2 regions of the Sphingobacterium lactis genome follow, and region 2 is predicted to be linked to the other one. Evidence: riboswitches for the same ligand, from Rfam matches in the RefSeq annotation. Region 2 holds a riboswitch; the other holds the start of a gene.
The links. Region 2 has a riboswitch for S-adenosylmethionine ahead of G6N79_RS15580 (O-acetylhomoserine aminocarboxypropyltransferase/cysteine synthase family protein). Riboswitches for the same ligand answer to the same signal wherever they lie in the genome.
Positions count from the first base shown of each region.

Region 1: another riboswitch for S-adenosylmethionine. It lies ahead of G6N79_RS05280 (methylenetetrahydrofolate reductase); the one in region 2 lies ahead of G6N79_RS15580 (O-acetylhomoserine aminocarboxypropyltransferase/cysteine synthase family protein).

Region 1 is NZ_CP049246.1:1,206,073-1,209,770, reverse strand. Features, by position in the region: gene G6N79_RS05285 (peptidase associated/transthyretin-like domain-containing protein) at 1-942, shown strand, start outside; gene G6N79_RS05280 (methylenetetrahydrofolate reductase) at 1,008-1,964, opposite strand; SAM riboswitch class I at 2,012-2,111, opposite strand; gene rimM (ribosome maturation factor RimM) at 2,220-2,747, opposite strand; gene G6N79_RS05270 (30S ribosomal protein S16) at 2,889-3,425, opposite strand; gene G6N79_RS05265 (UvrD-helicase domain-containing protein) at 3,673-3,698, shown strand, end outside.
Region 2 is NZ_CP049246.1:3,555,426-3,559,123, reverse strand. Features, by position in the region: gene G6N79_RS15585 (homoserine O-acetyltransferase family protein) at 1-662, opposite strand, end outside; gene G6N79_RS15580 (O-acetylhomoserine aminocarboxypropyltransferase/cysteine synthase family protein) at 699-2,006, opposite strand; SAM riboswitch class I at 2,243-2,355, opposite strand; gene G6N79_RS15575 (hypothetical protein) at 2,525-2,962, opposite strand; gene dapA (4-hydroxy-tetrahydrodipicolinate synthase) at 3,054-3,698, opposite strand, start outside.

The DNA.
Region 1 (3,698 bases), 1.7 Mb from region 2:
CTCCACCGTTACCTCGCGGAACAGACGAAAAAGGTAAATTATTTCGCAGGAAATCTAAATGCCGACATTTTCCTAGATAACTATAAGAAGAATAAAATCAGAATTTCACTGGATAAGTCAGCACTTTTTGCGCCGATTACAGCAGCACTACCCTATAATGTAGACCGTTATGACCACGTCCTATTCGGTCAAAGTGACCTGTTTTTTGAAAATTTCGATCGTATCGCTGGTAGAATTGCCTATGTGTACGACCTGCCATTCAAAGGTGAATCTTTCCAACTGGCAGTCTTTGGTAATTCCAGTTCGAACACGATCATCCAAACCCTGAATAAAGAAAACAATAGATTCTGGACCTACCAACGCGTGAAGGGTCTTAAACGATATGGTGGCGATGTCTATTACAGTCATAACATGCTTAAGAATAGCTACCCACTTAAGGTTGATGTTTCCTACCGCATAACCCGAGACTCCTATTTTCAATTCCTAGCAAATGAAGAGGTGCCCATTGTGCAAGACAATCATATCATCCAAGCTTGTGTCAATTCTTTTTCAGAAAATCGGATAAATGGGATGTTGAAGATATCCACTGAGATTACAAGCATCAATTACAATGATTCTGAAACCTCAAAACAGGAAAATTACAGTCTTTTGTTCGGTCCACGCTATAACCATAAGAAATTAGTGATAAAAACATTCCTTAAGTACAGTTTCATCAAAGATAGGCAGCAAAGCAATTCCTTTTTGGATATGAACCTTTCAACGCGCTATAGCTTATCCGATAAGCTTGAACTCTTGTTGGAGGCAGACAACTTTTTGCAAAATTTAGGATTGAAATCTGCCGATCCCTTGGGTTTGGTAGATAACCAACAAGGAATGGAATACTTCCAGTCGTATAAAAATCTAGTAGGCTATACGACATTGGGCTTTCGGTACAAATTCTAAACATACAAAATCCCTACTGACATCAGCAGGGCTTTGGTATTATACAGGTATTTCTTCAATTTCCGTTACACCAATTTTTCGACGATTTTCCGTGTCGGTCCAGGGTTACTCATGGTATAGAAATGCAATACCGGTGCACCAAATTCGATCAATTCCTTACACTGCTGTACCAACCACTCCTCACCTACTTGGCGAACATCTGCATTGGTTTTGCAGGATTCCACGGCATCACTCAAATCCTCTGGAATATCCAGATGGAAGATCCGTGGTAGGGTAATCAATTGCTTTTTGGTCGTCAATGGTTTTAATCCCGGGATAATAGGTACATGGATATCATTTTCACGGCATTTCGTTACGAATTCCTTGTATTTTTCCACGTTAAAGAACATCTGGGTTACGATAAATTCGGCTCCCATTTCCACTTTTTTCTTCAACCATTTGAAATCGGTATTGAAGTTCGGGGATTCGAAATGCTTTTCAGGGTAACCGGCCACACCGATACAGAAGTTGGTTTTCTCGGAGGTGACGATATCCTCATGCAGGTATTGTCCGCGGTTCATATCCACGACCTGCTGTAGCAAATCCGTTGCATACGCATGCCCGCCGACGGTAGGGATAAAATCGGCGTCGCCCTTGCGTGCATCGCCACGCAATACCAAGACATTGTCGATACCCAAGAAATTCAGGTCAATGAGTGCATTTTCCGTTTCTTCCTTGGTGAAGCCTCCGCAGATCAGGTGTGGCACCGCATCCACCTTGTATTTACTCATAATCGCCGCACAGATCGCTACCGTTCCTGGGCGCTTTCTATAGGAAACACGCTCCAACAGGCCGTTCGAGTGCTGCTTATACAGGTAATCCTCTCTATGGTACGTAACATCAATGAATGGGGGCTTGAATTCCATCAGTTCATCCATTGTCTGGAATATACTTTGGATACCTTGTCCCTTCGCTGGTGGCAACAATTCAAAAGAATACAGCGTCTTCCCTTTTGCGTTCTTGATGTGATCTACAATTTTCATAAGAATATATTAAGGCTTAGAGAAAACACAGCGGTGACCGGTTCTTCAGCTTATCTTTCCTCGTTAAGGGTAGAATGTAGCACCTTGACTGGTGTCAGGTTGCTAAGGCTTCAGCGGGTCTAGTCCCTCTGCCTTTCTCTATAAGCGACGGCTAATATCGCTAATAGACCTGTAATCTCAAAATGTTAACCGAAAAAAGTAGATCGATTTTAAGCACCCGTCGCCATGGGCATAAAAAAAGGAGGTCTAAACCTCCTAATCTTCTAAGTACATATCGATCAAGCCTTCTGGCAATCGTAACACGATTACCTGCTCTTCCGGGTCAATTCCTACTATAAAATCTTCGTTCAGGGGGAACATGGCGTCTTTGCCATCAATATCTACCGTAGCGATAAATTGTTGGGGCATTTCCTGCACATGGGTAATTTCACCCAACTCGCCCTCACTCTCCTCGATTGCCAGGAAGCCGACCAAATCTTTGTAGGTAAAGTCCTCGGGATCCCGCTCCGGCATTTTATCGTTCGGCAAATACATTTTCTTGCGGACAATAGCCTGCGCCTTATCGATGTGGTCGATATCTTCAAATGTTGCGTATGCCGTACTATTTTGCTGCAGCTTAATGGCATCCACAAAATAAGGAACCAATTTCTTGTTCACCTCCAGAAAAATTAAATCCAGGTCCAGGTCCATATAATCCTCGAATTCGAAGAATAACTGTACCTCGCCTTTCAGCCCACGGGTCTTACTGATATAACCAATATAAAAGCACTGATCTATTGTCATGTTGTGTATTTGATCTGTAAAAATAAGGATTTCTTTCGGGTTGGCGGGAAAATTTACGAACTGCAACAGCTATACCCCGATTTCATGCACAAAAAAAGCCGATTCTTTTGAATCGGCCTTTTCGAATACTGTATGAAAGAATTAACCTTCAGTTTCTTCAGTGTTTTCTGCAGTATCAGCAGCTTCTTCTGCTTCTTCAGCAGCTGTTTCTTCAGCAACTGGAGCGTTTTTAGCAGCGATAGCAGCAGCTCTGTCTTCTTTTTTCTTCGCCTCAGCAGCTAAAGCAGCTTTTTTAGCTTCACCTTTAGTCTCTGCTAAGCCTGATTTTTTACCTTCGATTTGTGCGTCTTTACCTTCAGACCATTTTGTGAATAGTTCTTCAGCTTTAGCTTCATCGAAAGCACCTTTTTTCACACCACCTTGCAAGTGTTTCTTGTAAAGAACACCTTTGTAAGAAAGGATAGCGCGAACTGTGTCAGTAGGTTGTGCACCTTTGTTCACCCAGTCCAAAGATTTTTCGAAATCCAAAATGATTGTTGCTGGGTTAGTGTTTGGGTTGTAAGAACCTAAACGCTCAATGAACTTACCATCACGTGGAGCACGTGCATCTGCTACTACTACGTGGTAAAAAGGTTTTCCTTTTTTACCATGTCTCTGCAATCTGATTTTAGTTGCCATGTTTTAATGATTATTTATGTATTCAACATATCCCCCGAGCTACATGCAAGAGGGGACGCAAAGATAAAAACAAAAATCTATTATCGCAAGCCTTAATTGCAATAGGCAAAATGCCAAACCCCTGGTAGTCAACAACTCTTCTTAATCACGATTGCCCTGCAGCTGCAATTCCATGATTTATCCGATTTAATTTGAGGATTACCCCAATAATCACGATATTCAAATCTTTCAAAACCGTTCAATTTTTATGTCAAGGAAAGCTCCTTTAAAGAT
Region 2 (3,698 bases):
GATTCTACCTGCGTCGTCCCGTAGGCATTGTACGTCCGGTAGGAAAGCAAGGCCATACTGCGGGCCGCTTTCAATCCATTTTGCCCCCCGTCAGCTCTTTTCTCCTGAAAGGAGGCATCAGCTGCAATAGCTAACCGTTGGCTTTCGTTGAATGCAATCCCCCATGGCGAAAAGAAAGCATTCGTGCCGATAGCAATTAGATTATGGATTTTTATCGTGTTGGCGGCTGCCCATTCCAAGGATTGCTGGCCCCCAAGGGAACCTCCAATTAGCGTGTTGATGGAAGTTACGCCCAAATGATCTGCCAATAGCTGGTGTGCCGCAACAATATCGCGGATGGTAAAGGCCGGAAAGTCCAAATAATAAGGGGTGTTCGTCTCCGGATTGACCGACAATGGATTGGTTGTTCCGTAATGGGAACCCAGGACATTGGCGCAGACTATAAAATAGTCCTTATCGTTGAAGAGTTCACCCTCACCAAAAAGTCCCGGCCACCAATCGAAGACATCCGAATTGGCTGTCAATGCGTGGCAGACCCATATCACATTGGATTTATCGGCGTTCATTTCACCATAGGAGTGGTAGGCAATCTGCAGCTGGGGCAGCGTCTTGCCATTTTCCAGGGTGAATTCACCGGCATATTCAAAAGTTTTTGCACTCATTCTTCTATCTTCCTCCAAAAATTATAAGGGCAAAACCTATTTTATCTTTTCAAAAGCCTGTGTCAAATCGGCTTTGATATCGTCTATATGTTCAATACCTACGGATAGGCGCAACTGTCCTGGCGCAACGCCTGCTTTACGCTGATCTTCGGCACTCAATTGCTGGTGCGTGGTAGCTGCAGGGTGGATTATCAAGGATTTGGCATCTCCGACATTCGCCAAATGGGAAATCAATTCCAAGGAATCGATAAACTCATTGGCTTTTTCAACACCGCCTTTCACGGTGAAGGAAAGCACTGCGCCGTAACCATTCTTCAGGTATTTCTGTGCATTCTGATGGTATGGGTGGCTTTTCAATCCAGGATAGCTCACTTGTTCCACTTGTGGATGTGCTTCCAACCATTGGGCAATCTCCAGCGTGTTGTCGACATGGCGCTGAACACGAAGGGAAAGGGTTTCCAATCCCTGAACCAACAGGAAGGAGTTAAAAGGCGATAGGGCAGGGCCAAAATCGCGAAGCCCTTCAACCCGCGCACGGATAGCGAATTGGATATTGCCGAAAGGACCATTCTCGCCGAATACATCCGAGAATACCAAGCCATGGTACCCTTCGGAAGGTTCTGAGAACTGTTTGAATTTACCGTTGCCCCAGTTGTAGTTTCCACCGTCGATGATCACACCACCGATGCTGGTACCATGACCACCGATCCATTTCGTTGCCGACTCCACGACAACATTGGCTCCATGCTCCAATGGTTTGAAGAGGTAACCGCCCGCGCCGAAGGTATTGTCGACGATCAAAGGCAGGTCATGTTTCTTTGCAACGGAAGCAATCCGGTCAAAATCTGGAATGTTGTAGCTCGGATTACCGATCGTTTCTACATAGATTGCTTTGGTCTTGTCATCGATCAACGCTTCGATCTTATCCGCATCCGTATCTTCTGCAAATCGCGCTTCAATGCCAAGGCGCTTAAAGGATACCTTGAATTGATTGTAGGTACCACCGTACAGATTGGCTCCGGAAACGAAGTTGTCACCCGCCTCCAAAATGTTGGTCAAGGCAATGAATTGTGCAGCCTGACCGGAAGCGACTGCGACAGCAGCAACACCACCTTCAAGGGCAGCAATGCGTTTCTCAAAAACGTCTGTCGTGGGATTCATGATCCGGGTATAGATATTTCCGAATTGCTTCAGTGCAAACAGGTTTGCGCCGTGTTCCGCATTCTCGAAAACGTAAGATGATGTCTGGTATATTGGCAATGCGCGTGAACCGGTAGTTGGATCAACTTCCTGGCCTGCGTGCACTTGTAAAGTTTCGAATTTTAGGTTTTTATTATCTGCCATGTTATGCTATTATTAGTCTTGTTAAAAAATTGATGGATGAACGGTATTGTGGGATGGTGGTCGTCATGGAAAAAGCAGTGTAAGATATGCACATTGCATACCATAGCCTACTCGACGACTAGCGCATTCGCGCCATACCGCCACAACAAGCCGTATGAAAAGAGGGTGTCCCCGTCGGTTTTCCAACGGTATACGAAAATTCTAGAGTAGTCAATTTTGAAATCATAGTCTATTTTCATTTATATGCTCCTAAGCCTTATTGCCTCGGACAGGATTTGGCACCTTTTCAATCCTATTGAAGGTTGCCAGTGGGTCATTGAGCCAGTCTCTCGCCACTTCTTTATAAATCAAGACCATTCTTTTGGAAGGGTTTGATTAGATGTACTACTATTGAAGTACCCCGCAAATATAGGATACCAAATTTAATTTTGCAATTTTTTTCAAAAGAAAAGCGCTTCAATGTCCATTTCCAGCTCAGAAACAAGGCATTGAAGCGCTAGTTATGTAAATTATTATTTTTAGAATGAGGAGTTTTTCGAATCCCGCATCTGAATGATCTGATCGACCACATATCGGGTATTTCCACGCCACGGCAACACACCATTGTATTCTTTATAGTGCAGATCAAATACCTTTCCGCTATTTAAGGACAAAATTTGGTAGATGGAGTCGTTTTCAATGGAGAATTCAAACTCGTTGTTGGAAATGCCACCGCCGGCAGCTTGCGAACGGATACCTTCCTGGATTAGCTTACCTTCGTAGGTTTTGAAGAGTTTCCCCTTTTTTACGCTGTAATTCAAAACGCCAGACTTGACGCCGTCACCGAAAACAAAATAATATTTCCAGTAGAATGCACCTGCAAGGATCAAGAATAGCACAAGTAAGAACCATCCAAAAAACTTCTTCGCACCTGAGGCGAATTTATTCGGTTGCTGCGGTTGGTTAGATTTTTCCATTTTTATAATTTCATTTATGTGTTATCTGCAAAAAGAATACCTAAAATTATAAAAAAAGGTTGACCCTTAGTTAGGTCAACCTGTGATATTTTTAGCCTAGTAGCTGAATTTCGGCATTGATGGCATCCTGCGTAGCTTTTCCGACTGGAACCAATGGTAAGCGAAGATGGTCTTCACCCAATCCTTTCTGCTTCATGATATACTTGACACCGGCAGGGTTTCCTTCGATAAAGCAAAGGTCAATAGCCTTGAGCAGCTCCAGATGGATGGATCGTGCTTCGGTAAAATTTCCTTCCTGGCACAGGTGCGACAATGCGGAAACCTTATTCGGATAGGCATTTGCCACGACAGAGATAATTCCAGCGGCACCCATGGCCATCATCGGTAGGGTAATCGGGTCATCTCCGGAAATCAACAGGAAGTCCTCAGGCTTGTCCCGTAAAATCTCGCTGAATTGAGCAAAGCTTCCCGATGCTTCTTTCGTTGCTACGATGTTTTTAAAATCCTTCGCCAAGCGGATCGTCGTAGCCGGCAAAATATTGCTGCCTGTACGGCCTGGTACATTGTACAGGATGATAGGTAGCTTGGAGGCTTCCGCAATGGCCTTGTAATGTTGGTAGATACCTTCCTGTGTAGGCTTGTTGTAATAAGGGGATACACTCAGGATAGCCACATAATCCAAGACATCAAATGCCTTGATCTGCTCCACGATCTCCTGGGTATGGTTGCCACCGAT